Regions from separate parts of the Nocardioides hankookensis genome, predicted to be linked through region 1. Evidence: predicted binding sites of a transcription regulator. Region 1 holds the regulator's gene; each other region holds the start of a gene.

Region 1 (7,927 bases):
GCAGGTCGTCGCCCCACACCTTCTCGACGAGCTCGGCGTCGTGCCGGCCCTCGACGAAGATCCGGCTCGCGCGGGCCACCCGCGCCTTCGCGTCGTGGACGGCAACCGAGCCGGACGCCGTACGGCTGGGCTTGGCGGGCGCCGCCGCGCGCACCGGTGCCGTCAGGATCACCGGCCGGCCCTCGAGGAGGAAGCCGGGCCCGAGCGGGAACGTACGGCGCTTGCCGCGCCGGTCCTCGAGGGTGAGCGTGTGCAGGTCGCGGTCGACCGCGACGATCTCCCCGACCCAGTCGGTGGTGACCTCCTCGACGACCGAGCCGATCTCGGCCGGCGCCTCGACGGCGCGGCCGCGCTTGGGGGCGCGCCAGTCGGTGGCCAGGACGTCGGTGCCGTAGCGGTCGCGGGAGCTCACCGACGTCACGCTAGGCGGCGCCACCGACAAGGCCGTGGGGGCGCGCCGTCAGTCGTCGGAGTCGCCCCCGTCACTCTCGCCGGAGGTCTCCTCCGCGGTCTTGCCGCCGAGCACGTCGAGCTCCTCGGGCGACTTCGGGTCGTCCTCGTCGGTCAGCGGCTTGGCGAGCGGGTTGTCGTCGGTGGGCTGCAGGTCCTCGGGGAGGTCCTCGTCCTCGATGGCCTGGGTGGGCTGGTCGTCGCTCATGCCCAGCAGGTACCCGCTCAGACGAGGGGCAACCGCTTCTGGCTGCGCGGGAGCTGCTCGTAGCCCCGGCGTACGGCGGCCGCCAGCTCCTCGCGCGGGTAGGGCCACTCGGCGGCCGCCAGCGCCTCGGCCACGGGTACGCCGCGGGTGGCGAGGTCGCGGATCGTCTCCGCGACGATGCCGATCGCGTTGCGCTGCTCCTCGACGAACTCCCGGTCCACCGGCGCGCCGTGGCCCGGCACCACCACGGTCGACGACGTGCTCAGGCTGAGCACGATGTCGAGGGAGAGCGGCCAGTCCATCGGGTAGCAGTCCTCTCCGAACCCGGGCACGCCGTTGCGGGCCATCGACTCCTCGACGAGGTCGCCGGCGAGCAGCACGTCGACGTCGGGCACCCGCACCACCAGGTCGCCACCGGTGTGGCCGCGGCCGGGGTGCACCAGCTCGACCATCCGGTCGCCGAGGTCGAGGGCGACCGCCGACGAGAAGGGGTGGTCGGCGGGCACGATCTCGGTCGCCTGCACCTCGTCGGCGTGCGGGTCGTCCGGCTCCGCGTCGTACAGGCCCTTGATCCGCTCGCCCGCCGAGACGGTGCGAGCGACGGCCACCTCGTGCGCGTGGATCGGGATGTCGCCGTACGCAGCCCGGAACGCGCCGTTGCCGAAGGTGTGGTCGAAGTGCTCGTGGGTGTTGACCGCGCCCACGACGCTCTGCCCACCGAGGGCGACACCCAGCCGTCGTACGTCGTCGATGACCGCACGGGCGGCCAGCTCGGACGCGTGCGTGTCGACGACGAGCAGGCCGCGCTCCCCGCCGACGAGGGTCACGTTGACGTCGAACCACTCGTGGCGCGCGACCCAGACCCGGTCGGCGATCTCGGTGAAGGTCACCGGGCCAGGGTAGGGGGCAGCCCAGGGATCAGCAGAGACCGGCGTGCAGCCCCCGGCGCAGCATGTCGCCGAGCTCGGTGAGGTCGCGAGCGGTGCGCGCGAACGCGATCACCTGCTCGTGGGCGCCGGTGCTGTCGACCCACTGGATCTTGACGTCTGCGGGGGAGAGGCGGGCGATGCGTACGCCGACGACGTCGGCCGGCCGGGTGCCGGTGCCGAGTCCGATCGCCTGCCGCAGCTCCTCCTGGTGACAGTCGTTGGCGTGCTCGACGGAGCGCTGCAGGTGGCCCCGGTTGAGGTGGTGGACGCGGCTGCGGAACTCGTCGAGCGACACCCGCAGCTGGCGCTCGGGCCGGGCGAGCAGCACGAAGTTGAGGTCGAGCGAGACGACGTGGCGCACCTCGTCGCAGCACTCGCAGTGCTCGTAGCCGGTGCGCTCGAGGCGGCCGGCCAGGGTCAGCGTGTGCTGCCGCTCCGGGCCGCCGCGGGGGCCCAGCCCGCTGGTCACGGTGAGCAGCGCGCTGCTGTGCGCGGCGCCCGCCCGGGCGACGGGGGAGTCCGCCGGGCAGAGGAAGGTCGGCGTACCGCGGTGGTCGGTCAGCCCCAGCTGCTCGTCCTCGCCGACGGCGTGCTCCTCGCCCTCGATGACCAGGCTGACGGAGGCGGGACAGGCCAGGATGCTGCGCGCGTCCGCCGCGACCAGGCGCGGGTCGACCTCGGGACTGTGGTGCTCGGTCGTGGTCACCGCTGGCTCCTCCACTCCGACTCGAAGACTTAGGTAAGCCTAACCTACTCGGAACTTCGCGACGCCGCACCGGGGCTTCCACGATGTGGCCGTGACCGTGGCGGGTACCCTTGGCACTCCGACCCAGCGAGTGCCAGGAGGAGGCGGACGGGTGCAGGAAGAGCGCAGGCTGGCCGTGCTCCGCGCGATCGTCGAGGACTATGTCGCCACCGAGGAGCCGGTCGGCTCCAAGGCCCTCGTCGAGCGGCACGGTCTCGGCGTCTCGCCGGCAACGGTGCGCAACGACATGGCCGCGCTCGAGGACGAGGGCTACATCACCCAGCCGCACACCAGTGCCGGCCGGGTGCCCACCGACAAGGGCTACCGGCTCTTCGTGGACCGACTCACGACCGTCAAGCCGATGAGCCAGGCCGAGAAGCGGGCCATCGCCTCGCTGCTCGACGGTGCCGTCGACCTCGACGACGTCGTGCAGCGCTCGGTGCGGCTGCTCTCGCAGCTGACCCGGCAGGTCGCGATCGTGCAGTACCCCACGCTCTCCCGCTCGACCGTGCGCCACATCGAGCTGGTGGCGCTGGCGCCCAGCCGCCTCCTGGTCGTGCTGATCCTGAGCACCGGCCGGGTCGAGCAGCGCCTGGTCGAGCTCTCCGACGACCTGGACGACGCGGCGATCGCCGAGCTGCGCGCCCTGGTCAACCGGGTCGCGAACGGCGAGGTGATCGCTGAGGCCAACGCGGCCCTCGCGGCGCTCGTGTCCGCCGACGGCCCGGTCGCCCCGGCGACCCAGGCCGTGGTCGAGGCGCTCCTCGACGCCATGTCCGACCACCGCTCCGACGAGCGGATCCTGGTCGGCGGCGCCGCCAACCTGGCTCGGTACGGCGACAGCTTCGACTCCGCCGTACGCCCGCTGCTCGAGGCGCTCGAGGAGCACGTCGTGCTGCTCAAGCTGCTCGGTGAGGCCACCACCGGCGAGCCGATCACCGTCCGGATCGGGCACGAGGGCCCCTACCAGCAGCTCGCGTCCACCAGCGTGGTCGCGGCCGGCTACGGCCCCGGCGAGGAGGCGTTCGCGCGCCTCGGCATCGTCGGGCCCACCCGCATGGACTACCCCGGCAGCATGGCCGCCGTCCGGGCCGTCGCCCGCTACGTCTCCCGGATCCTCGACGAGGCCTGAGCCTCCCAGGATCCAGCCCCCAGCACCCCGCACCAGCAACGAAGGAAACACGTGAGTCAGGACCCGTACGAGCTGCTCGGCGTCGGCCGCGACGCCGACGCCGACGCCGTCAAGAAGGCCTACCGGCGACTCGCCCGCCAGTACCACCCCGACGTCAACCCGGACCCGGAGGCGCAGGAGAAGTTCAAGGAGATCTCCCGCGCCTACGAGATCCTGTCGGACCCCCAGAAGCGCGCGGCCTACGACCGCGGCGGCGACCCGTTCGGTGGGGCAGGCGCCGGCTTCGGCCAGGGCCCGGGCTTCTCGTTCACCGACATCATGGACGCGTTCTTCGGCGGCGCCGGTGGTGCCGCCCAGGGCGGTCGCGGACCGAGGTCGCGCGAGCGGCGCGGCCAGGACGCGTTGATCCGGATCGAGATCGAGCTGGCCGAGGCCGCCTTCGGCGTCGCGCGCGAGCTCGTCGTCGACACCGCGGTCCGGTGCAGCACCTGCGAGGGCGAGGGCGCGGCCCCCGGCTCCCACGCGATGCCGTGCGAGACCTGCCACGGCGCGGGCGAGGTCGCCCACGTGCAGCGCTCGTTCCTCGGTGAGATCCGCACGCTGCGCCCGTGCGCCGCCTGCCGCGGCTTCGGCACGATCATCCCGGACCCGTGCCGCGAGTGCTCGGGCGACGGCCGGGTCCGCGCGCGTCGCACCCTCACCGTCAAGATCCCCGCCGGCGTCGACACCGGCACCCGCGTGCAGCTCACCGGCGAGGGCGAGGTGGGACCCGGCGGCGGCCCCGCCGGCGACCTGTACGTCGAGATCCACGTCGCGCCGCACGAGGTCTTCACCCGCAACGGCAACGACCTGCACTGCACGGTCACGCTGCCGATGACGGCGGCGGCGCTGGGCACGGTGCTGACCCTGCCGACCCTCGAGGCCGACGTGGTGGCCGACGGCGAGGAGCCCGAGACCGACATCGAGACGAGCCTCGACCTCGACGTACGCCCCGGCACGCAGTCGGGGTCCGAGCAGGTGCTCCGCGGACGCGGCGTGCCCGGCCTGCGCGGCGGTCGCGGCGACCTGGTCGTCACCGTCATCGTCGAGACCCCGACCCGGCTCGACCCGCGTCAGGAGGAGCTGCTGCGCGAGCTGGCGGCGATCCGTGACGAGGAGAAGCCGTCGGGACAGGTGCACCCGAGCAACCGGTCGGTGTTCGGCCGGCTGCGCGACGCCTTCAACCAGCACTGATCCGCCCCGGCCATGTCGCTCCCGGTCCACCTCGTCCCGACGCTCGACGGCGTCGCGGTCGGTGACCCGGTCACGGTCGAGGGCGACGAGGCGCACCACGCCGTCGCCGTACGCCGGCTGCGGGTCGGCGAGCGGGTGGTCCTCACCGACGGCGCCGGAGTGTCCGTCGAGGGGCCCGTCGGGTCCACCGGCAAGCGCGTCTTCACGCTGACCGTCGAGTCGGTCGACCGGGTCGGGCCGGCGAGCCCGGAGGTGGTCGTCGTGCAGGCGATCCCGAAGGGGGAGCGGGGCGAGCTCGCGGTCGAGGTGCTCACCGAGATCGGAGTCGCGCGCATCGTGCCGTGGGCGGCGTCGCGCAGCGTGGCGGTCTGGAAGGGTGAGCGGGCCGCGAAGTCCCTGGCGAAGTGGCGCGCGACCGCCCGCGAGGCCGCCAAGCAGGCGCGTCGGTCGTGGTTCCCCGAGGTGGACGAGCTGGCCTCGACGGCCGACGTCACCGCCCTGGTCGCCGACGCGGATCTCGCCGTGGTGCTGCACGAGGCCGCCACGGCGCCGTTCGCGGGCCTCGTGGTCCCCGCCGCAGGCCGGATCGTCGTGGTCGTCGGTCCGGAGGGTGGGCTGGCCGACGACGAGGTCGCGGCCTACGTCGCGGCGGGTGCTGTCTCGGTGCGGCTGGGCGCCGAGGTGCTGCGCACCTCGACCGCCGGGGTCGCCGCCGTCGCCGCGCTGCTCGCGCGTACGCCGCGCTGGGGCTAGCGACCGTCCTGCTCGGACAGCCGCGCCCGGAGCCCGGCGACCAACGTCTCGACGCCGAACGCCCAGACGTTCTCGTAGTCGGCCGCGTCGGAGGCGACCGACCGCACCAGCGGGAACGACTCGGCCGGGAGGGCGTCGAGCCGCGTCTCGTGCAGGTCCCCGCGCGCGACCATGCTGCGCTCCTGGCCGATCATCAGCGCGAGGTAGGCGGCGTTCTTGACCGCTGCGAAGGCATCAGCGGGGCTGAAGCCGGCGGCCCGGAAGGCCGCCAGCGCGACCTCGAAGGAGGCGGTCGCCCGAGCGCCCTGGACCGGGACCTGCTGGAGCGCGTGGAAGGCGCCCGGGTGGGTGGCCGCGATGCCGCCGACCGCGTCGATGAACTCGCGCACCCAGTCGTCCCACGCGATCGGCCCGGTCGGGAGCTTCGCCTCGTCCAGCAGCAGCTCCACGATCCCGTCGGTGACGGCGTCCCGGGTCGGCACGTGGTTGTAGAGCGACGTGACGTGCACGCCGAGCTCGCCCGCGATCTTGCGCAGGGTGACGGCGTCCGGGCCGTCGCGATCGGCGAGCCGGACCGCGGCCTCCAGGATCCGTTCACGCGTCAACGTCGCCATCGCCCACCTCGCCCCTTGACAAACCTACACCGTAGGTTAACAGTACCTACACTGTAGGTCTGCCGAGGAGGACGCATGTCATTCAGCGAAGCCGAGCTCGAGAAGAAGCTCGCCGAGCTCATCGAGCTCCACCAGGTCCCGGGCGCCCAGCTCGCCGTGCTCGACGGGGACACGCTCACCGAGGTGGCGGCGGGCGTCGTCAGCCTCCGCACGGGTGCCCCGGCCACCACCGACGCGCTCTTCCTGCCGGGCTCCATCGGCAAGCTCTACACGGCGACGCTGGTGCTCATGCTCGCCGACGAGGACCTGGTCGACCTCGACCGGCCGGTCCGGACCTACCTGCCCGACTTCGAGGTCCGCGACCCGCACGCTCGGGACACCGTCACGGTGCGGGACCTGCTGCGCCACACCAGCGGCTTCGACGGCGACGTCTTCATCGACACCGGTCGCGGCGACGACGCGTTGCCCCGCTACATGGACGAGATCCGCGACCTGCCGCAGATCTGCGAGCCCGGCAAGATCTGGAGCTACAGCAACAGCGGGTTCGCGATCCTCGGCCGGCTCGTCGAGGTCGTCGGCGACACGGTCTTCGAGACCGCGCTCCGCGAGCGTCTCCTGGACCCGCTCGGCCTGCAGCACTCGGTCGTCTTCCCGGAGGAGGCGCTGCTGCACCCGATGGCGGTCGGCCACGTGCCGGACCCGGAAGACCCGGAGTCGCTCGTGGTCACGCCGCAGTGGGGGCTCTACCGCTCCTGCGGTCCGATGGGTGCCTCGCTGGTGGCCAGCGCGGGCGACGTACTGAGGTTCGTGCAGCTGCACCTCGACGGCGGCGTGGCCGCGGACGGCACCCGGCTGCTGTCGGCCGAGACGGTGGCCGCGGCGCAGGTGCCGCAGATCTCGCTGGTCGACGACACCGTGCTCGGGGAGGCGTGGGGCCTCGGCTGGATCCTGGACCACTTCGGCGACGTCGGCGTGATCGGCCACGACGGGAACTCGCTGGGCCAGAACGCGTTCATGCGGGTCGCGCCCGACCAGCGGTTCGGCTTCTGCCTGCAGACCAACGTGGAGAGCGCGATGACGATGTACCGCGAGCTCGCCGCGTGGCTGTTCGAGGACCGTCTGGGCGTCGCGCCGCGGCAGGACCCGGAGCCGCTCGCGACGCAGGCGGTCGCGGACCCGGCTCGCTACGTCGGCACCTACCAGCGGGAGGGCGTGGCGATCGAGGTCACGGGAGCCCCGGACGGCTCGCTGCTGGCGAGCCTGGTGATCTCGCGGGAGGGAGCCGACACGCAGGACCTGCCGCCCATGGACGACCTGCCGTTGGTCGCCGTGGCGCGGGACGACTCGTTCCTGCTGAAGCTGCCGATCGCCGACAGCGAGCTGCTCGCCGTCTTCTTCAACCCCGACGACGCGTCGGCGGCCCCGTCGTACCTGCACTTCGGCGGTCGGGCCCACCAGCGCGTGAGCGCCTAGCCCCCGAGCAGGACCTCGACCCGGGCGATCTCGGCGTCGAGGTCCGCTCGCTCGCGCTTCGTCAGGTCGCGGAAGACCTCGAGGACCTCCACCCGGTCGTCGACCACCCGCCACAGACCCTCGAGCCAGCCGTCGACGAAGACCGCCATGGCGACGCCGCCGTTGGCGCCCATCCACCGGGTCCGCTTGGTCGGGTCGGTGACCCGGTCGCGGGAGGCGTGGGAGAGCCAGAGGTTGTCGTAGGTGCCCAGGAGCCGCACCGGGGCCGGCGCGTCCTCGTCCTCGACCACTCCGTCGACGACGTCGTAGAGCACCTTGCCGGCCTCGTCCTCGTGGCGCTCGAGGTCCATCGCCGCGAGGACGGGGCCGAGCCGGGTCACGCCCGACCAG
Region 2 (7,927 bases), on a different contig from region 1:
GGCGGTGCTGCTCACCGGCGACCGGCAGCGCGCGGAGGACCTCGTCCAGGAGGCACTCACCCAGGTGGCGCTGCGCTGGCGGCGGCTCGCCGACGAGCACCCGGACGCCTACGCCCGCCAGGTGATCGTGCGCCGCAACATCTCGTGGTGGCGCAAGCACCGACGCGAGGTCGTGGCCGACGTGCCCGACCTCGGCGCGAGCACCGGGGCCGAGGCGTCCGCGGACCGGCGGATGCTGCTCGACCTGGCGCTGGACCGGCTCAGCCCACGGCAGCGCGCGACCGTCGTGCTGCGCTACTACGACGACCTGTCCGAGCGCGAGACCGCCGACGTCCTCGGCGTCAGCGTCGGCACCGTCAAGAGCCAGACCCACGTCGCCCTGCGCCGGCTGCGCGAGGCGTCGCCCGAGCTCGCCGACCTGTTGGGAGAGGACTCCAGATGAGTGACCAGGAGCTGCGCGACCTGCTGCACGACCGCGTCGACGACCTCACGCCGGTCGACCTCGCCCCCGGCGCGTGGGCCGGCGCCGTACGCCGCCGCCGGGTGCGTCGCTCGCTCGCCGCCGGCGGCGTGGTCCTGGCCGTCGTCGTCCTGGCCGTCGCCGTCGACCTGGTGCACCTGTCGGACCGGGACCAGAGCGAGCCGATGCCCGCATCGCCAGGGCCGTCCGTCTCGCCGTCCGCGACCGCCGCACCGGTCGGAGCCGATGCCACCTACCAGGGGCTGCCGGTCTGGTGGAGCCCCGACCTGGACGAGGAGCTCGACCTGCCCTGGATCGACCGCTCGCCGCTGCCGCGGGACCTCGACCTCACCGCCGACATGCCCGGCCTCGCCGACGAGCCGATCGACCGCGCAGTAGCGGCGTACGGGCTGGACCACCAGGTCGTGCTCGTCGCCGCCGACGGGACACCGCGCCGACTCCCGGTCGACCTCGACCAGCCCGAGACCGACGAGGACGGCTACGAGGTGTCGCCGTACGGCCCGTCGATGCTGTCGCCGGACGGCCGCCACCTCGTGTTCCCGCAGGCCGGCAGCCTCGCGCTCTACGACCTCGCCCGCCGGGCGTGGAGCTCGATCGACGTCGGGTCGGCACGCACGGCGTACGTCACCTGGGTCGGCGACGACCAGCTCCTGCTGCCGTCGCGGCCCGAGCAGTCGGGTCCGATCCTCGACGTCCGCGGGGAGCAGGTGGGCAGCGGCCAGAAGCCGAGCATCCGGGTGTTCCAGATCCAGGAGTCGATGCAGAACGCCTACGGCCCGGCGCGCACCGGTCCGGGCAACGTCCTGTCGGCCCAGAGCTGGGGGATGGGGCCGGGCATCCCGGTGCGGGACCCGTCGGCGTACTACAGCTCGCCTGCGCACCTCGTCGTCACCGGCGGCCCCCAGGGCGCCAACGTGCTGGCGTTCATGACCGGCATGGACGACGAACGGTGGATGGACGCACCCCCGGTCGCCGGCTGGCTGGACGCCGACACGGTCGTCTACGAGTCGGTCGCCGGGGACCGGGACCTGTTGATCGGCTGGGACGTCGGCACCCACACGTTCCGGCGGGTGTCGTCGGTGACGCCGGGGTGGGCCTCGAGCTTCGCGCGGCTGGCCTGACTTCTTGCACTCGCCGGGGGCGAGTGCTAAACATGACGCTGGCACTCTCGTGATGAGAGTGACAACTCCGGATCGGTGCCAGTTGAGGCCCTCCGCGCCGGCGAGAAAGGGTTCGCCGGGTCAGCAGGGTCGTCCGTCGCGGGCAACCCATCGAGCCGGATCCCCGAACTCTAAGCGTGAGGAATCGCAGGAGTTATGCCCAAGCTGATTGCTTTCAACGAGGAGGCCCGGCGCGGTCTCGAGCGTGGCATGAACACGCTCGCCGACGCCGTCAAGGTCACCCTCGGTCCCAAGGGCCGCAACGTCGTGCTCGAGAAGAAGTGGGGCGCCCCCACGATCACCAACGATGGTGTGTCCATCGCCAAGGAGATCGAGCTCGAGGACCCGTACGAGAAGATCGGTGCCGAGCTCGTCAAGGAGGTCGCCAAGAAGACCGACGACGTCGCCGGCGACGGTACGACGACCGCCACGGTCCTCGCCCAGGCGATGGTCCGCGAGGGTCTGCGCAACGTGGCCGCGGGTGCGAACCCGATGGGCCTCAAGCGTGGCATCGAGGCCGCTGTCGCCGCCGTGTCGGAGCAGCTCTCCAACATGGCGATCGACATCGAGACCAAGGAGCAGATCGCCGCGACCGCGTCGATCTCCGCCGCTGACACCACGGTCGGCGAGATCATCGCCGAGGCGATGGACAAGGTCGGCAAGGAAGGCGTCATCACCGTCGAGGAGTCGAACACGTTCGGCCTCGACCTCGAGCTCACCGAGGGCATGCGGTTCGACAAGGGCTACATCTCGGCCTACTTCGTCACCGACCCCGAGCGGATGGAGACGGTCCTCGAGGACCCGTACATCCTGATCGCCAACCAGAAGATCTCGAACGTCAAGGACCTGCTGCCCCTCCTCGAGAAGGTCATGCAGTCCGGCAAGCCGCTGCTGATCCTCGCCGAGGACACCGACGGTGAGGCGCTGTCGACCCTGGTCGTCAACAAGATCCGTGGCACGTTCAAGTCCGTCGCCGTCAAGGCCCCGGGCTTCGGCGACCGCCGCAAGGCCATGCTGCAGGACATCGCGATCCTGACCGGCGGCCAGGTCATCTCGGAGGAGGTCGGCCTCAAGCTCGAGTCGACCGGCATCGAGCTGCTCGGCCAGGCCCGCAAGGTCGTCATCACCAAGGACGAGACCACCATCGTCGAGGGTGCCGGCGACGCCGACCAGATCGCCGGTCGGGTCAACCAGATCCGTGCCGAGATCGAGAAGTCGGACTCCGACTACGACCGCGAGAAGCTGCAGGAGCGCCTGGCCAAGCTGGCCGGCGGCGTCGCGGTCATCAAGGTCGGCGCGGCCACCGAGGTCGAGCTCAAGGAGCGCAAGCACCGCATCGAGGACGCCGTTCGCAACGCGAAGGCGGCCGTCGAGGAGGGCATCGTCGCCGGTGGCGGCGTGGCGCTCGTGCAGGCTGCCGCCACCGCGTTCGACAAGCTCGAGCTCTCGGGTGACGAGGCCACCGGCGCGAACATCGTGCGCTTCGCCTCCGACGCCCCGCTCAAGCAGATCGCGGTCAACGCCGGCCTCGAGGGCGGCGTCGTGGCGGAGAAGGTGCGCAACCTGACTCCCGGTCACGGCCTGAACGCCGCTTCCGGCGAGTACGTCGACATGATCGCCTCCGGCATCATCGACCCCGCCAAGGTGACCCGCAGCGCGCTGCAGAACGCCGCCTCCATCGCGGCGCTCTTCCTCACCACCGAGGCCGTCGTGGCCGACAAGCCGGAGAAGGCGGCGCCCATGGGCGGCGACCCGACCGGTGGCATGGGCGGCATGGACTTTTAGCACCCCTTGTCCGGGCAGGGCCGAGCTCGCTCGGCCTGCCCGGACAACGCCAGGTGCAAGGTTGAGGAGCGTCGGCTCGGGCCGGACGAAGTCCGGAACGAGCGACGCGTCTCGAAACCGAGTCGCTTGCCCAGCACAGCATCCCGAACGGCCCCGGTCCTCACGGACCGGGGCCGTTCGGCCATTTCCGGATGTGTGAGGGTGGAGGCGTGGACGAGAGTCGCCGGGAGCGCTTCGAGCGGGTCGCGCCGGGCCTGGTCGAGCCGCTGCGGCGCTTCCTCGCCCGACGTACCGACGCCGCGACCGCCGACGACGTGCTCGCCGAGACCCTGCTGGTGTGCTGGCGCCGGGTCGAGGAGCTGCCCGACGAGCCGCTGCCCTGGGCGTACGCCGTCGCCCGCAACTGCCTGCGCAACGCCGAGCGCGCCGCCCGGCGCCAGGAGCGGGTCGCTGCCCGGCTGGCCGCCGAGCCGGCGGACCCCGGCCCGCCGGGGCCGCCCGAGGACACCGCGCTGGACGACGCGCTCGCCCGGCTGCGGCCCGACGACGCGGAGCTGCTGCGCCTGTGGGCCTGGGAGCAGCTGACGCCGGCCGAGATCGCGACCGTCCTCGACATCACCGCCAACGCCGCGAGCATCCGGCTGCACCGGGCCCGCGAGAAGCTGAAGGACCAGCTGCGAAAGATCGGGGCCGCAGCCGGACATGACGGGTCGAGAGAGGGGAGAAGGCCATGACGGACACGCACGACGACGAGCTGAGAGCTCGCCTGCGCGCGTCCGACCCGGCCGGATCCCTCCCGCCGGCCGCCCCGCACGAGGTGGCCCGACTCCTGGAGGACGTCATGGCCACCGAGCTCACCACCGAGAACCGCGAGACCGGCACCCACGACCGCGGCCCGCTGACCTGGCTGGTGGCCGCAGCCGCCGTGGTCGTCATCGCGGGCGTCGGGTTCCTCGGGGTCCGGGCCCTCACCGGCAACGACGACGCCGTGCCGCCCACGGGCGGCAGCCAGGTGCCGGCGACGGTCACCCGGCTCGACGTCCCCGCGACCGGAGGAGAGGCCAAGTGCGCGGTGCCGAGTGCCGAGCTGCTGGCCGGCGCTGACGTCGCGTTCGACGGCGTCGTCACCGGCATCGCGGGCGACCAGGTCACCCTCGAGCCCTCCCACTGGTACGCCGGGCTGCCGACCGACACGGTCGTCGTGACCGCGCCGAGCGAGCAGATGCAGCAGGTGGCCTCCGGGGTCGAGTTCCGCAAGGGTGATCGTTACCTGGTGTCCGCCAGCTCCGGGACGGTCTCCCTGTGCGGCTTCTCGGCGCCGTACAGCGACGAGCTCGCGGCGATCTACGGAGAGGCGTTCCCCACCTGATATGCATGGAGCGATGCACGGACTGCTGCTCGCTGCCGGGGCCGGCAGCCGGATGGGGATGCCGAAGGCCCTCGTGCGCGCCGACGACGGCGAGCCCTGGCTGGTCCGCGGCGTCCGCGCGCTGACCGACGGCGGGTGCACCCGGGTGACCGTGGTGCTGGGCGCCTCCGCCGACGAGGCGCTCCCGCTGCTCGAGGGCTCGGGCGCCACCGGCATCGTCGTCGCCGAGTGGGCCGACGGCATGTCCGCCTCCCTGCGGGCCGGGCTGGCGGGCCTCACCGTCAGCGACTCCGACGCCGTGGTCGTCACGCTCGTCGATCTGCCCGACGTCGGCGCCGACGTCGTACGCCGCCTCCTCGACCCGACCCCGGACCGCGCGACCCTGCGGCGCGCCTCGTACGACGGGCAGGTCGGCCACCCGGTCGTCCTCGGCCGCGACCACTGGGTCGCGGTCGCCGACGAGACGAGTGGCGACCGGGGAGCGCGGGGCTACCTGGCCACCCACGACGTCGAGGTCGTCGAGTGCGGCGACCTCGCGACCGGAAGGGACGTGGACTCCCGGTGAGACGGACCGCCGTCATCCTCGCGCTGCTCCTCCTGGCCGTCGGCCTGCTGGCGACGCCGGCGACCGCCGCCCCGGACGACACGGTGCGCGTCGGCAGCTTCAACATCGACCGTGGCCGCGGCTTCACGGCCTGGCGGCGCGCGGCCGCGCAGCTGCAGCGGACGGTCGACGTGGCCGGCATGCAGGAGGTGACCAGCGTCGCGAAGCGCCGCTACCTGCTGCGGGGCCGCTGGGAGGCCTACGGCACGACGCCCGGCCCGGACGAGAACCCGGTGATCTGGGACGGCACCGTCTTCCGCAAGGTCGGCGCGCAGGCCGTGCGGATCGCAGGCAAGCAGGGTCGCCTCCCCGCGGCGTACGCGACCGTGGTCCGGCTGGTCCACCGCGCCTCGGGTGAGCGGTACTCCGTCCTCAACGTGCACCTCGTGTACGGCGCGGTCGCGAACGGTCGACCGGTCCCCGGGCAGGCCGCGCGCTACCGCTACTACGTCGCCGAGGTGCGCGGGCTGGCCCGGGTGGTCGCCCTGGAGCAGCGCCGCGCAGGCACCCGGGTGCTCGTCGTCGGCGACTTCAACGACGACCACGTGGGCGACCGCGAGGTGCGCAACGCGAACCTGCCCGTGGTGCGCCTCGGCGCCCGGGGGCTGGTCTCCGCGTGGGACAGCGTCGAGGACCTGCCCGAGGACGGCGGCACCAGCACGGTCGGTGCCGGCTACATCGACAACGTCTGGTCCGAGCAGGACGCACTGTCGGTGCGCACCCTCGCGGTGTCCGGCGGGCAGCACCACCCCGTGATCGCGACGTACGACGTGGCTCCCGACCCAACCGCGGTCCAACGACCCGCTGGGTAGCCTTGCTGCATGGAGCCGTCGAACCCCGGTGATGTCGCCGCACGACTAGGCGCCACCGGCTACCTGTGCGACGACGCGCTCGCGACGGTGACCTACCTGGCGCTGCGGATGCAGCGCCCGCTGCTGCTGGAGGGCGAGCCCGGCACCGGCAAGACCGCGCTCGCCGAGGCGATCGCCGAGTCGCTCGGCCTGCCGCTGGTCCGGCTGCAGTGCTACGAGGGCATCGACGCCACGCAGGCCCTCTACGACTGGGACTTCCCGCGCCAGATCCTGCACCTGCGCGCGCTCGAGGCCGCCGGCTCCACCGCGGTCGAGGAGGCCGAGAAGAGCCTGTACGACGCACGCTTCCTGCTCGCCCGGCCGGTGCTCCAGGCGCTCCAGGAGAGCCCGGCCGTGCTGCTGGTCGACGAGGTCGACCGGGCCGACGACGAGTTCGAGGCGTTCCTGCTCGAGGTGCTGTCGACCTACCAGGTCTCGATCCCCGAGCTCGGCACCGTGCGCGCGGCCACCCCGCCGATCGTGGTGCTCACGTCCAACCGCACCCGCGAGCTGCACGACGCGCTGAAGCGGCGCTGCCTCTACCACTGGATCGACCACCCCGGGCTGGAGCGCGAGGTCGAGATCGTCCGCTCGCGGGCGCCCGAGGTCGCGGCCGCGCTCGGCCGGCAGGTGGTCTCCGTCGTCCAGGAGCTGCGCGGTCGCGACGACCTCCAGAAGCCGCCGGGCGTCGCGGAGACGCTCGACTGGGCGCGCGCCCTGCACTACCTCGGCACCGCCGAGATCGACCTCGTCTCGGCGTCGGCGACGCTGGGCGCTCTGGTGAAGTACCGCGAGGACGCCGACCGGGTGCGGCACGCGCTGGACCAGATGCTGCGGGCGTGACGGATGGACCGCGGAGGCGACGAGATCCTGCTGGGCTTCGCCCGCGCGCTGCGCACGGCCGGCGTGCCGGTGACGCAGGACCGGGCGCACGGGTTCCTGACGGCGACCGCCACGCTCGGCCTCGACGACCAGCGGGCGACGTACCTCGCCGGCCGCGCGACCCTGTGCGGCGGGCCGGACGACCTCGAGCGCTACGACCAGGTCTTCACGGCGTACTTCGACGGCCGCGACGGGCTGCCCCGCCCCCGGCCGGCGCAGGCGGGGGTGCCCGGCTTCTCCGGTCTCCCCGACAGCGACGCGTCGGGCGCCGGTGAGGCAGACGCCGACGAGGAGGTCGTGCGCGCCCGGGCGAGCGATGCGGAGGTGCTGCGGCACCGCGACGTCGCGACCCTGTCGGCCGCCGAGAAGCGCCGGCTGTCCGGCATGTTCGCGACGCTCCAGCCGAGGCCGCCGGTCCGCCGTACGGCCCGTCACCGGCGCTGGCACCGCGGCCAGGTCGACGCCTCGCGGACGCTGCGCGCGTCGCTGCGTCGGATGGGGGAGCCGGGCGAGATCGCCTGGCGGCGGCGCGGCGTGCGGCCGCGGCGGGTGGTGCTGCTGGTCGACGTGTCCGGCTCGATGAGCGGGTACGCCGACGCGCTGCTGCGCCTCGCGCACCGGTTCACCCAGGTGGGGCGCGGGAGCGGCGGCGTCGTCGAGACGTTCACCGTCGGCACCCGGCTCACCCACCTCACCCGGGCGATGCGGATCGGCGACCCCGAGCGGGCGCTGGTCGCCGCCGGCGAGACCGTGCCCGACTGGTCGGGCGGCACCCGGCTCGGCGAGACGCTGCGC
Region 3 (7,927 bases), 640 kb from region 1:
GAAGGCGATGGGTGCGACCCACACCGTCGACTCCTCATCGGTCGACCCGGTCGAGGAGATCAAGCGGATCTGCGCGGAGACCTACGACGGTGCCGACGGTGCCGACGTCGTGGTCGAGGCGGTCGGCCGCCCCGAGACGTGGAAACAGGCGTTCTACGCCCGCGACCTCGCCGGCACGGTGGTCCTGGTCGGCGTACCGACCCCGGACATGAAGGTCCCGGACCTGCCGCTGATCGACGTCTTCGGGCGCGGCGGCGCGCTGAAGTCGAGCTGGTACGGCGACTGCCTGCCGACCCGCGACTTCCCGATGCTGGTCGACCTCTACCAGCAGGGCCGGCTCGACCTGGACGCGTTCGTCACCGAGGAGATCGGCATCGGCGACATCGAGGCCGCCTTCGAGAAGATGCATGACGGCAACGTGCTGCGCTCGGTCGTGATCCTGTGACTGCGAGGGTCGACCACGCCGTCTCCAGCGGCACCTTCAGCCTCGACGGCGAGACCTTCGACGTCGACAACAACATCTGGGTCGTCGGCGACGACAGCGAGTGCATCGTGATCGACGCGCCGCACAGCGTCTCCGACATCCTGGCCGTCGTGGGGGACCGCAAGGTCAAGGCGATCGTCTGCACCCACGCCCACGACGACCACGTGCGGGTCGCGCCGGCGCTGCGTGAGGAGACCGTCGCGCCGATCATGCTGCACCCCGACGACAAGGTGCTCTGGGAGCTCACGCACCAGGACTACCTGTGGGACCTCGACCTCGCCGACGGCGTACGCATCGAGGTCGGCGGCACGACGCTGCAGGTGCTGCACACCCCGGGCCACGCCCCGGGCGCGGTCTGCCTCTACGCGCCCGACCTCGGCTGCGTCTTCACCGGCGACACCCTCTTCAACGGCGGGCCGGGCGCGACCGGCCGGTCCTACTCCGACAGCGACCAGATCTTGGAGTCGATCCGGGCGAAGCTCTTCGCCCTGCCCGACGACACCGTCGTGCACACCGGGCACGGGGACGACACGACGATCGGCGCCGAGCGGGCTGCGCTCGGGACGTAGCACCCGCAGCGCTCAGAACGGCGCCACGAGGAACGCCGTCCCCGCGCCGGCGACCCGGGTCAGCACGAGGGTCGCCTCCTGCTCGCCGTGCAGGTCGAGACGCTTGCGCAGCTGCTCGGGCACGACGTCGACGCCACGCTTCTTGATCGTCAGCCGCCCGATCCCGCGCTCGCGGAGAGCGGCCCGCAGCTGCTTCTCGCGGTAGGGGACCTCCTCGAGCACGCGGTAGCCCCGCGCGAACGGCGTGCGGAACGACTGGTCGGAGGTCACGTAGGCGATGTGCTCGTCGAGCAGGCCACCGCCGACGCCCGCAGCTACCGCGGTGACGAGGCCCGCGCGGATGACGGCGCCGTCCGGCTCGTAGAGGTAGGCCCCGACCGGGCGCACGTCGCTCCCCGGGTCGTCCTCGTCGGTCAGCGTCGCGAGCCCGGACTCTCCGATCACGGTCGCGCGGCGGGCGGTCGTCGCCAGCCGGCCCGACCACAGCGCCGCCTCCTTGACCTCGCCGCGGTCGCTCACCCACTCCGCCTCGACACCGGTCGGGACCAGGTCGTGGGGGATGCCCGGGGCGACCTTCACGCACGAGTCGCGCGCGAGCAGCCGCTCGACGAACGGCCACGGGGGTGTCCAGTCGTCGACGTCGAAGGTCCGGCCGCGCGCACCCCGGCGGGCGGGGTCGGCGAAGGCCACGTCGAACGGCGTCGGGTCGATCGTCGTCGCGTCGGTCACCGACACCGCACCGGGCAGGCCGAGGGCGTCCAGGTTGGCCTGGGCCACCGCGACCCGGACCGGGTCGAGGTCGACGCCCGCGCAGATGAGCCCGGCCCGCGCGGCGGCGACCAGGTCGCCGCCGATCCCGCAGCCGAGGTCGATCACGGTCTGCGCCGACGACGCGACCAGGCGCGCCGCCCGGTGCTCGGCGACCCGGAGGCGGGTGGCCTGCTCGAGGCCCTCGGACGTGAAGTACATCCGGTCGGCGAGCTCGCCGAACTTCGCCCGTGCCTTCACCCGGAGCGTGGCCTGGGTGACGGCGGTCGCGACCTGCGCGGGCTCCGCCTTACGCCGCAGGCGAGTCTGCGTGGCGAGCGAGTCGTCGCCGGCCTCGGTCGCGGCAGCCAGCAGCCGCTGGCCGTCGTCGGTCAGCAGCCACCGGAAGGCGTCGAGGTCCACGGCCCGATCCTGTCAGCCCGGGGGTCCTCTGGCACTCCGTTGGGCAGAGTGCTAGTTTCTGGGTTGGCACTCTCCCCGTGAGTGTGCCAGTGCCTGCGTCCCGGTGCGACCCCCGCGACGGCGTACCTGAAGCGCAGGCGCCAGACGTGCATCACCCACCATCGAAGTGCCAGAAAGTGGAGGTCGGCATCGTGTCGGTCAACATCAAGCCCCTCGAGGACCGGATCGTTGTCAAGGCCCTCGAGGCCGAGCAGACCACGGCTTCCGGCCTGGTCATCCCGGACACCGCCAAGGAGAAGCCCCAGGAGGGCGAGGTCCTGAGCGTCGGTCCCGGTCGCATCGACGACAACGGCAACCGCGTCCCGCTCGACGTCAGCGTCGGCGACAAGGTCATCTACAGCAAGTACGGCGGCACCGAGGTCAAGTACGCCGGCGAGGAGTACCTCATCCTCTCCGCCCGCGACGTGCTGGCCATCGTTTCCTGATTTCCCGGGTCGTGTGCCTGACGCCGCGCTGTTGCGCGTGCTCAGGCACACGACCCGATCTTGTTTTCTGACGTAGGAGAAGCAATGCCCAAGATCCTGGAGTTCGACGAGAACGCCCGCCGCAGCCTCGAGCGCGGCGTGGACAAGCTCGCCAACGCCGTCAAGGTGACGCTCGGCCCCAAGGGCCGCTACGTCGTCCTCGACAAGAAGTGGGGCGCGCCGACCATCACCAACGACGGTGTCACCGTCGCCCGTGAGATCGAGCTCGACGACCCCTTCGAGAACCTCGGTGCGCAGCTGACCAAGGAGGTGGCCACCAAGACCAACGACGTCGCGGGTGACGGCACCACCACGGCCACCGTGCTCGCCCAGGCGATGGTCCACGAAGGCCTGCGTGCCGTGGCCGCGGGTGCGAACCCGATGGGTCTCAAGCGCGGCATGGACGCCGCGGCCGAGGCCGTCGGCGACGCCCTCAAGGAGGCCGCCCGCGAGGTCGAGTCGGTGGAGGACATGGCGTCCGTCGCCACGATCTCCAGCCGCGACAGCGTGATCGGTGACCTGCTCTCGCAGGCCTTCGACAAGGTGGGCAAGGACGGTGTCATCACCGTCGAGGAGTCCAACTCGATGGGCACCGAGCTCGAGTTCACCGAGGGCATGCAGTTCGACAAGGGCTACATCAGCCAGTACTTCGTGTCCGACCCGGAGCGCATGGAGGCCGTCCTCGACGACCCGTACATCCTGCTGCACCAGGGCAAGATCTCGTCGGTCCAGGAGCTGCTGCCGCTGCTGGAGAAGGTCATCGCCGCCGGCAAGCCGCTCTTCATCCTCGCCGAGGACGTCGACGGCGAGGCGCTGTCGACCCTGGTCGTCAACAAGATCCGCGGCACCTTCAACGCCGTCGCGGTGAAGGCCCCGGCCTTCGGCGACCGCCGCAAGGCGATGATGCAGGACATCGCCACCCTCACCGGTGGTCAGATCGTCGCCCCCGAGGTCGGCCTCAAGCTCGACCAGGTCGGTCTCGAGGTGCTCGGCCAGGCCCGGCGCGTCGTGGTCACCAAGGACGACACCACCATCGTCGACGGTGCCGGTGACGGCGCCGAGGTCGAGGGTCGCGTCAACCAGATCAAGGCCGAGATCGAGTCGACCGACTCCGACTGGGACCGCGAGAAGCTCCAGGAGCGCCTCGCGAAGCTCGCCGGTGGCGTCTGCGTGATCAAGGTCGGCGCCGCCACCGAGGTGGAGCTGAAGGAGAAGAAGCACCGCATCGAGGACGCCGTCTCCGCGACGCGCGCCGCGATCGAGGAGGGCATCGTCCCCGGCGGTGGCTCCGCGCTCATCCACGCGGTGTCGGTCCTCTCCGACGACCTCGGCCTCACCGGCGACGAGGCGGCGGGCGTGCGCATCGTGCGCAAGTCCGCCGACGAGCCGCTCCGCTGGATCGCCGAGAACGGCGGGGAGAACGGCTACGTCGTCACCTCCAAGGTCCGCGAGCTCGGCCTCGGCAACGGCTACAACGCCGCGACCGGTGAGTACGGCGACCTGGTCGCCCAGGGCGTGCTCGACCCGGTCAAGGTGACCCGCTCCGCGCTCGTCAACGCCACCTCGATCGCGGGCATGCTGCTCACGACCGAGACGCTGGTCGTCGACAAGCCCGAGGAGGAGGAGCCCGAGGCCGCCGGCCACGGGCACGGCCACGGCCACTGAGCCGACCCGGCGCCAGTTTCACCCCGACCCGGCGCCAGTTTTCACCTCGGTGTGAAAACTGGCGCCGGGTCGGCATTTCAGGGCAGCAGCTCGCCGAGCCACTGCGTGGCGCCGTGGCGGTGGTTCACGGGCGTCTGCCACATCAGGTTCCGGGCGCCGCCGGTGGACCCGGCACCGCCGCCCCAGTTCCCGACCGCGTCGTTGAGTCGTAGGAACCGGTTCGTCGCCAGGTCGTAGGTGTAGGTCCCGGCCACCCCGTCGGCGTACGCCGTGATCGCGACGACCTCGCTGCCCGGCGGCAGGTAGCCGTCGATGCCGCTGTCCTGGAGCGTGACGACCTGCTCGCCGTCGGTGCTGAGGACCTGCACGCGGTCGTCGCGCTCGCTGCCGGCGTAGTCGCCGCAGTACTGACTCATCAGGATCCGGTCGTCGGTGGCCCCGAAGGAGAGCAGGTTGCACTTCGCTCCCGCGTGCGGGTCGAAGGAGTGCTCGGCCCCGGTCGCGAGGTCGCGCACGTGCACCTGCCCGGCGTGGCCGTTGGTCGAGTCGGTCCACACCATCGAGCTGTCGGTGAAGGCGACGTCCCCGAGCGTCAGGTGCTCGTCGCGGACGTCGTTCGCGTCGGTGAGGGACGCCGACCAGAGGTCGAACGTGTCGCCCTCGGCGTTGGAGTCGTCCGCCTCGCCGCCGTTGCCCATCGGCCAGCCGCCGTCGGGGATCCGGCCCTGCGTCGCGGGGACCCGGAAGTAGACGCGTCCGTCCGGTCCCAGCTCGGCGCGGAACTCGACGCCGTGGGGGAGACCCGGCCAGGTCAGCGTGCTCCACTCGCGCGTGGTCCGGTCGAAGAGGTACGCCGTCACCCGCCGTCCCGTGCCGTTGTCGCTGAGCAGCACGAGCCGGTCGGTGCCGAGCTCGACCGGGGTGATGTTGTCCTGCCCGACCCCGGGGTCGGGCAGCCAGTCCTTGGCGTCGGTCGCGGGGTCCAGCAGCGCGAACTTCGCGCTCGAGCGGGCCTCGCGCGGTCCGTCCTGGAGGAGGATCAGCCCGTCGTCGGTGACCCCGTCGAAGTACTGGCCGTTGTCCTCGTCGAGGTTGCGGTTGGTGAGCGACGCCAGCACCCGGTAGTCCCGTCCCTCGACCGCCGGCTGGGCGTCGCTGAGCCGGATGGTGGGTGCATCGGGCCGCGGCGGCGCGCCCGCCGGGTCGGCGTGGTCGGCGCCGCTCGGCCAACGGACGGCCGCGGTGACCAGGACGGTGGCCGCGAGCACGCCCACCGCCGCGATGCCGGCCGTACGCCGACGCGAGGTGGTGCGACGCCGGCCGGCCGCCACCAGGACCGCCACGTCGACGTGGTCGGCCGGCGCGTCCGCGACGTTGTCGTGCAGCAGCTGCTTCAGGTCGTTCACCACGGCAGGTTCCCCTCTCCGATCACGGCGAGCTCGTCGCGCGACGCGCTCTCGAACATGGATCGCAAGGACGCCAGGGCCCGCGAGGTCTGGCTCTTCACCGTGCCCTCGCCGCAGCGCAGCACCACCGCCGTCTCCCGGACGTCGAGGTCCTCGAAGTAGCGCAGCACGACGCACGCACGCTGCCGCTCGGGCAGCCGGGCGAGCGCGGCCATCAGCGCCGCCCGGTCCGAGACCCTGCCGGCGACGTCCTCGTCGGAGCGCCGCTGGTCGTCGACCTCGGTCGGCCGCTCGGTGCTCGACCGCTTGCGGCTGGCGTCGAGGAAGGCGCTGACGACGGCCTTGCGGGCGTAGGCCAGCTCGCCGCCGCGCCGGACCAGCCGCGGCCAGGCGACGTACACCCGGATCAGGCCCTCCTGGACGTGGTCGGCCGCGCGCTCCCAGTCACCGCAGAGCAGGTACGCCGTGTTGCGCAGCCTGCCGTGAGCGGCGACGGCGAACTCCGAGAACTCCGTGTCGCGATCCATGCCCCCAGAACGAGGTGAGCCGAGGATCGGTTGCACGCGATCAACAATCCGGCGTCACCGGCGGCCTGTCGAGACCGCGGCGCAGGTAGACCGTCCGGCCGTTGCAGGTCGTGCCGGCCGGGACGTAGTTGTCCTCGATCGCGTTGTGCAGGTCGTCGACGCCGGTGTCGGCCCAGGCGTCGAGGTCGACCCACTGGACGAGCCAGGTGGGCGCGTCCGGCCCCGAGAGCAGCGCCGTGAGGTCGGCGTACTCCGGGTCGCGGGTGCGCATCGGCAGGCTCCACAGGTAGGGGTACGGCGAGTCCAGGCCGCTGGTCAGCTGGAGGTCGGCCCGGCCACCGAAGACGACCAGGGTGTCGCCGGGCTCCGCGGAGTCGGCGATCGCCTCGCCGGTGCGGACCTCGTCGAACTCCTGGTGCCCGGTCGCGTTCCAGACCAGCCAGAACGCCATCGCCAGGACGGCGGAGCCGATCGCCGCGACGACCAGCCCGCGCATCGTGCGCCCCGAGCGGTCCTCCCGCCCGGCGAGCAGCGCGGTGCACAGCGCCGCCGCCGGGATCAGCGGCAGCATGTAGTCCTGCCAGTAGCTCCCACCCGCGACCAGCGACGCCACGTCCACGACGACGACGGCCAGGGTCGCGGCGAGCGCCGGCGGGTTGTCGCGCCACAGCTCCCGCATCCGGGCGAACGGGCCCGCCAGCACGACCAGCAGCCCGGTCGCCAGTGCGATCGCCAGCAGGATCCAGGCCCGGCGCTCGGGGGCGTCCGTCGTGCCGTCCGCGATCACCCGGGCGGCGTCGGCGCGGAAGCCGTAGACCGTCTCCCACAGCACCGACAGCCGGACACCGGCTGCCGACGTCCACGCGATCGTGGCGAGCACCGGTACGGCGGCGCCCACCAGCCCGGCGGCCGCGAGCGCGACCGTCGAGCGGCCGGGCAGCCGCTCGGTCCGCCACGACACGAGCAGCAGCACGCCCGCGAAGACCAGGCCGGTGGCGAGGTTCTGCTTGAGACCGACGGCCAGCGTCGCCGCAGCGCCGGCCGCGAGCGCGAGCGGCCACGCCTCCCGTCGTACGGCGAGCAGGGTCAGCAGGATGCTGCCGAGGACGAACGGCAGCGCGAGCAGCTCGCCCTTCACGGCGACGACGTCGATCATCGGGTTGGAGAGCAGGGCGGCGACCAGTGCGGCGGTCCACACGGTCGCCCGCGGGCCGCTGATCGTGCCGGCGACGGCGGCGGCCAGGAGCACGGTCAGCCCGGCGACCAGCGCACCGAGGACGCGCAGGGTGGTGACGCCACCGAGTGCGTCGACCGCGCCGAAGACGGCGATCAGCGGTGGCGGCCGGTCCACCCAGTAGGTGCCGAAGAGGCTGCCGGGCTGCGGGTCCCAGGCCCGCGCCACCAGGAGGAAGCCGGCCTCGTCCGCGCGCACCGGACGGGTCAGCGCGGGCAGTCGTGCCAGCACCGTGAGCGCGACGGCGACCGCGACGGGGTAGCGACCGAGGAGACGGAGCACGCGGTCAGTCGCGCCCGCGCAGCAGCGAGACCCGCATCTCGCGGAGCTCGCCGGTCACCACGCCGC

What was found. The regulator HrcA, encoded in region 1, represses chaperone genes, less so after heat shock. The targets are predictions, from matches to a motif close to TTGGCACTCGNNNNNNNCGAGTGCCAA.
Region 2: groL (chaperonin GroEL) is a predicted target of HrcA. The motif match lies at 1,641-1,667, and genes of this name have one in related genera.
Region 3: groES (co-chaperone GroES) is a predicted target of HrcA. The motif match lies at 2,252-2,278, and genes of this name have one in related genera.

Annotation. Positions count from the first base shown of each region.
Region 1 is NZ_JBHSRJ010000009.1:64,494-72,420, reverse strand. Features, by position in the region: gene ACFPYL_RS19805 (DUF3097 domain-containing protein) at 1-412, opposite strand, end outside; gene ACFPYL_RS19800 (hypothetical protein) at 461-658, opposite strand; gene ACFPYL_RS19795 (MBL fold metallo-hydrolase) at 676-1,548, opposite strand; gene ACFPYL_RS19790 (hypothetical protein) at 1,577-2,293, opposite strand; gene hrcA (heat-inducible transcriptional repressor HrcA) at 2,445-3,464, shown strand; gene dnaJ (molecular chaperone DnaJ) at 3,516-4,697, shown strand; gene ACFPYL_RS19775 (16S rRNA (uracil(1498)-N(3))-methyltransferase) at 4,710-5,450, shown strand; gene ACFPYL_RS19770 (TetR family transcriptional regulator) at 5,447-6,064, opposite strand; gene ACFPYL_RS19765 (serine hydrolase domain-containing protein) at 6,140-7,537, shown strand; gene ACFPYL_RS19760 (winged helix DNA-binding domain-containing protein) at 7,534-7,927, opposite strand, start outside.
Region 2 is NZ_JBHSRJ010000005.1:183,411-191,337, forward strand. Features, by position in the region: gene ACFPYL_RS15380 (SigE family RNA polymerase sigma factor) at 1-442, shown strand, start outside; gene ACFPYL_RS15385 (hypothetical protein) at 439-1,602, shown strand; gene groL (chaperonin GroEL) at 1,798-3,426, shown strand; gene ACFPYL_RS15395 (RNA polymerase sigma factor) at 3,636-4,160, shown strand; gene ACFPYL_RS15400 (hypothetical protein) at 4,157-4,795, shown strand; gene ACFPYL_RS15405 (nucleotidyltransferase family protein) at 4,809-5,360, shown strand; gene ACFPYL_RS15410 (endonuclease/exonuclease/phosphatase family protein) at 5,357-6,211, shown strand; gene ACFPYL_RS15415 (AAA family ATPase) at 6,221-7,093, shown strand; gene ACFPYL_RS15420 (vWA domain-containing protein) at 7,097-7,927, shown strand, end outside.
Region 3 is NZ_JBHSRJ010000009.1:704,372-712,298, reverse strand. Features, by position in the region: gene ACFPYL_RS23035 (S-(hydroxymethyl)mycothiol dehydrogenase) at 1-445, shown strand, start outside; gene ACFPYL_RS23030 (MBL fold metallo-hydrolase) at 442-1,053, shown strand; gene ACFPYL_RS23025 (class I SAM-dependent methyltransferase) at 1,066-2,223, opposite strand; gene groES (co-chaperone GroES) at 2,415-2,708, shown strand; gene groL (chaperonin GroEL) at 2,793-4,412, shown strand; gene ACFPYL_RS23010 (hypothetical protein) at 4,490-5,818, opposite strand; gene ACFPYL_RS23005 (SigE family RNA polymerase sigma factor) at 5,815-6,345, opposite strand; gene ACFPYL_RS23000 (hypothetical protein) at 6,386-7,861, opposite strand; gene ACFPYL_RS22995 (YciI family protein) at 7,866-7,927, opposite strand, start outside.